Regions from separate parts of the Achromobacter sp. 10T422 genome, predicted to be linked through region 1. Evidence: riboswitches for the same ligand, from Rfam matches in the RefSeq annotation. Region 1 holds a riboswitch; the other holds the start of a gene.
What was found. A riboswitch is a leader RNA that binds a small molecule or an ion and turns the genes downstream of it on or off. The one in region 1 is predicted to bind glycine.
Positions count from the first base shown of each region.

Region 1 (2,396 bases):
TCTGAAATACCAGAACCGCCGTCCTGAATACATCGGCGCTTTCTACAATGTCGTGAACTGGCCCGAAGTGGCTCGCCGCTACGCGGCCGCGAAGGGCTAAGCCTATCTCTCTGAAGGAGGGTAGCGGCCCTATGAACACTTTCAGCCGTCATCGCGTGCGGCCTGCGGCCACGAGCATCAGCGTGTGGACGCTTGCCGTCATGGTGTCCTGCCTGGCGCTGCATCAGCTCTGGGTGTATCTGGACGAGCATGCGCCGCACGTGGCTGACGCGCTGTTAGGGGGGCTGGTCGCCGCTGGCGCGACCGCGCTGGGCACCTTGCCCATTCTCTTCGCCCGCACCATTCCGCAGAAAGTCCAGGACAGCATGTTCGGCTTCGGCGCGGGCGTGATGCTGGCGGCCAGCGCGTTTTCGCTGGTGGCCCCCGGTATTGCCGCCGCCGAAACGCAAGGCATGGGGCCGTGGGGCGCGGGGCTGACGGTGGGCGCCGCCATCTTGCTGGGCGCGGGCGTGCTGCTGATCATGGACCGCACCCTGCCGCACGAACACTTCATCAAGGGCCGGGAAGGCATCGAGGCGCACCGGCTGCGCCGCACCTGGCTGTTCGTGTTTGCGATCACGTTGCATAACCTGCCCGAAGGCCTGGCGATTGGCGTGGGGTATGCGGGTAGCGACCCCGTGCGCGGCACCGCATTGGCCACGGGTATCGCCATTCAGGACATTCCCGAAGGGCTGGTGGTGGCGGTGGCGCTGCTGGCGGCCGGCTACAAACGCGCGTTCGCCGTGGCGCTGGGCATGTTGTCGGGGCTGGTTGAACCGCTGGGCGCCGTGCTGGGGGCGGCCATCGTGGGGTTTTCGGCGACCATGCTGCCATGGGGCCTGGGCTTTGCCGCGGGGGCCATGTTGTTTGTCATCAGCCATGAAATCATTCCCGAATCCCATCGCAAGGGGCACGAGGTCTACGCCACCTGCGGGCTGATGTTGGGCTTTGTTTTGATGATGCTGCTGGATACCGCGCTGGGGTAGCGCGCTTGATTTTTCGGTTTTCGGCGCAAGGCTTTCGTTGTATGCTTTCGCCGCTGTCATGCATGTTTGCGGGAGAGAGCGGCTGTTTCCACGAATCAGCCGCCGCCGAAGGCGCAATTCGCCCAGAATCGCTCAGGTAACCGATACCGCACATGCTTGCCCCGTCCCGGTTTTTCACCGTGTGGATGCGGCAAAACAGTACTCTGGAGAGACCTGGCGCCGACCCTCGAACAAGGGACATATCGCGCAGCCCAGGCGCCGAAGGTGCAAACCCGCCACGCGGGGCAACTCTCAGGCAAAAGGACAGAGGGGCGGAAGATTCAGCCGTAGCCGTGCGGGCGCAGTCCGCTTGTCACGACCGGCATTCCGTAACCCTGGCAAAGATTGCCGTCCCGGAGTTTCCGCGCATGTCCGCAACCCTCAAACGCACCCCGCTGGCCGAAGAACATATCGCCTCCGGCGCCCGAATGGTCGATTTCGGCGGCTGGGATATGCCCTTGGCCTACGGCTCGCAGCTCGAGGAGCACCACGCGGTGCGCCAGGACGCCGGCATGTTCGATGTGTCGCACATGCTGAACGTTGACGTCACCGGCCCCGACGCCTTCGCCTTCCTGCAACGCCTGGTCGCCAATGACGTGTCCAAGCTGACTGTGCCTGGCAAGGCCTTGTACAGCTGCATGCTGAACCCGCAAGGCGGCGTCATCGACGACCTGATCATCTATTTCTTCGCCGCCGACGAATGGCGCGTGGTGGTCAACGCCGGCACGGCCGACAAAGACATCGCCTGGATGCAGCGCGTGAAGCAGGCTGGCCAGTTCGACGTCACCATCGCCGCGCGCCGCGATCTGGCCATGGTGGCCGTGCAAGGCCCCAACGCTCGCGCCAAGGTCTGGGCCGCGCGCCCGGCATGGCAAGCCGCCACCGAAGCGCTGACCCCGTTTGTCGCAGCCCGCGTTGACGGCGACACGCTCGTGGCCCGCACCGGCTACACCGGCGAAGACGGCTTTGAAATCGTTTTGCCCGCGACCGAAGTCGTGCAGCTGTGGCGCGACCTGGTTGCGCAAGGCGTGCGACCGGCGGGCCTGGGCGCGCGCGATACGCTGCGCCTGGAAGCCGGCATGAACCTGTACGGCCAAGACATGGACGAGCTGACCCAGCCCGATCAAGCCGGCCTGACCTGGACCGTGTCGCTGAAGAACGCCGAGCGCCGTTTCATCGGCCGCGACGCCCTTGAACAATTCGCCACCCCCGCCACCTTCATCGGCCTGAAGCTGCAAGAGCGCGGCGTGATGCGCGCCCACATGGCCGTGCGCACGCCGGCCGGCACGGGCGAACTCACCAGCGGCACCATGTCGCCCACGCTGGGCGTGT
Region 1 covers NZ_JBFTHD010000009.1:120,341-122,736, reverse strand. Annotated here, with positions in the region: gene AC1DB0_RS24240 (superoxide dismutase) at 1-100, shown strand, start outside; gene AC1DB0_RS24235 (ZIP family metal transporter) at 132-1,025, shown strand; glycine riboswitch at 1,085-1,184, shown strand; glycine riboswitch at 1,219-1,342, shown strand; gene gcvT (glycine cleavage system aminomethyltransferase GcvT) at 1,433-2,396, shown strand, end outside.

Region 2 (2,396 bases), on a different contig from region 1:
CGAAACCGTTGGTCGACCCCGTCTTGTTGATCCACACATCATCGCGCGGCGCGGACGGCGGCGCGAGCGCGGTGACCGGGTGGCTCTGGCTGTTCAGCGTCCCCGCGTTGGCCGCCAGCAGCGCGTCCAGCGTGGCGGGATACGCCAATTGCTCCCACGCCAAGTCTTGCGTCATGTCGCCCACGCGGTAGTACCCGACATGCGTCTGGCGAATCGCGCGATGAATGGCATCATTGCCCGCGGCGTTCATGTTCGCATCCACAAAGCGGATCAAGTCACGCGCGCTCGTCTTCACGCCATACGCCTCGGCCGCCAGCACGCCCGGGTTCACGCGCACGGGCGCATCCTGCTTGTTGTAGCCCTGCGCATAATCGCCCATCTTCGCCGCCGGCACGTCGATGTAGGTGTGCGACAAGCCCAGCAACGGAAACAGCGTCTTTTCCATGGCCTGCGTGAACGGCTGATCCAGGCTTTTGGCCGCCACCACGCCCAACATGCCGATGCTGGGATTCGCATAAGTCCGGTAGGTGCCTGCGGCGTACTGCGGGGTCCAGGCTTTCAAGTAATCCATCAACTGCGCGTCATTGCACACCGCGTCCGGCACCTGCAACGGAAAGCCGCCACCCGTGTGCGTACCCAGATGAATCAGGTTCAGTTTGGCGAATGCCGAGCCCTGCAACGCGGGAACGAAACGCGCCGGGCTATCGCCCAGCGACAGCTTGCCCAGCGCTTCTGCGTAGGTGGCCAAGGTCGCCGTGTAGGTCTTGCTGATCGAACCCACTTCAAACAACGTGTCGGGGCTGACCTTCGCCTTTGTCTGACGCGACGCCACGCCGTACTGGTGAAATTCGTGGCGGCCGTCGCGGGTAATGGCAATCACCAGGCCCGGCACGTCGTGTTCCTGCATCAGCGCCTGCGCTGCGGCATCGATCTTTTGGTCGGTCGCAGAGGGCGCCGCCATCGCGGGCGGCACAGACGCCATCGATGAAAAAACGGCCAATGCCAACAACATCGTGCGTCGCATCGCGGGAAAGCTCATTCTTTTCGTCCTATTTTTATCAGACAGCTACGCGCGCCGCCGGCAACATAGTACTAACCCTGAATCAAATGCGACAGAAACTTGGCTATTCTCTACTCCGTCGTTTTAAAACCGCGTAGAAGAGACTGGCCCTTGCGGCCAGCGCCGACGGAGCAACCGCCCCGGAAACTCTCAGGCAACAGGACTGCGCGAGTCTAGACAATCTGGAGAGAGGCGCCGTGCGCGCCCACCGAAGGGGAACCCGCCGCCGTCAGCGCTGCGGGTGAAGCTCTCAGGTACAGAGACAGATGGGGTGCTGCGGCCTAGATGGGCCGCTGCCACACCGTCTGGAGCCATCATGCCCCGCATCGCCATCATTGGCGCCGGTATCACCGGCGTCACGTCCGCCTATGCCTTGTCCAAACTGGGTTACGACGTCACCGTCTACGACCGCCAGCGCTACCCCGCCATGGAAACGTCCTACGCCAACGGCGGGCAGCTATCGGCCAGCAACGCCGAAGTCTGGAACAGCACCGCCACCATCCTGAAAGGATTGCGCTGGATGTTGCGCAAGAACGCCCCGCTGCTGCTCAACCCCAAGTTCAGCTGGCACAAGTATTCGTGGCTGGCGCAGTTCATGGCGCAAATCCCGAACTACCGCGACAACACCATCGCCACCACCCGCCTGGCCATCGAAGCGCGCCAACACTTGTTCGACATGGCCGATGCAGAAGGCATTGATTTCGACCTGGAACGCCGGGGCATCCTGCACATCTATCACGACGCCGCTAGTTTCGACACCGCGCGCCGTTCGAATGCATTGCTGGAAGCGGGCGGGCTTGAACGCTACGCAGTGTCCAGCAGCGAAGCGCGAGACATCGAACCCACCCTGCAAACCGGTTGCTACGGCGGCTTCTACACGCCATCCGACGCCACCGGCGACATCCACAAATTCACGCGCGGCCTGGCCGCCGCCTGCGAACGCCGGGGCGTCACCTTCGTGCAAGACGCCGACATCGACAACATCAGCCGCGACAGCCGGCCGTACGTGCTCGACATCCTGCGCAACGGCGGCACACAACGCGAGCAACACGAAGCCCACGCCATCGTCGTCTGCGCGGGCGCCGCCAGCCGCAAATTCGCCCAGCAACTGGGTGATTCGCTGAACATCTATCCGGTCAAGGGCTATTCCATCAGCGTCCACCTGGACGACGCAGAAAGCCAGGCCGCCGCGCCGCGCGTCAGCCTGCTGGACGAAGCCGCAAAAATCGTCACCAGCCGCCTGGGCGACCGCTTCCGCGTGGCCGGCACGGCGGAATTCAACGGCTTCAACATGGACATCCGCGCCGAACGCGTCCAACCCCTGATCGACTGGACC
Region 2 covers NZ_JBFTHD010000005.1:577,360-579,755, reverse strand. Annotated here, with positions in the region: gene ampC (class C beta-lactamase) at 1-1,024, opposite strand, end outside; glycine riboswitch at 1,146-1,236, shown strand; glycine riboswitch at 1,237-1,336, shown strand; gene AC1DB0_RS16230 (D-amino acid dehydrogenase) at 1,377-2,396, shown strand, end outside.
Region 2: another riboswitch for glycine. It lies ahead of AC1DB0_RS16230 (D-amino acid dehydrogenase); the one in region 1 lies ahead of gcvT (glycine cleavage system aminomethyltransferase GcvT).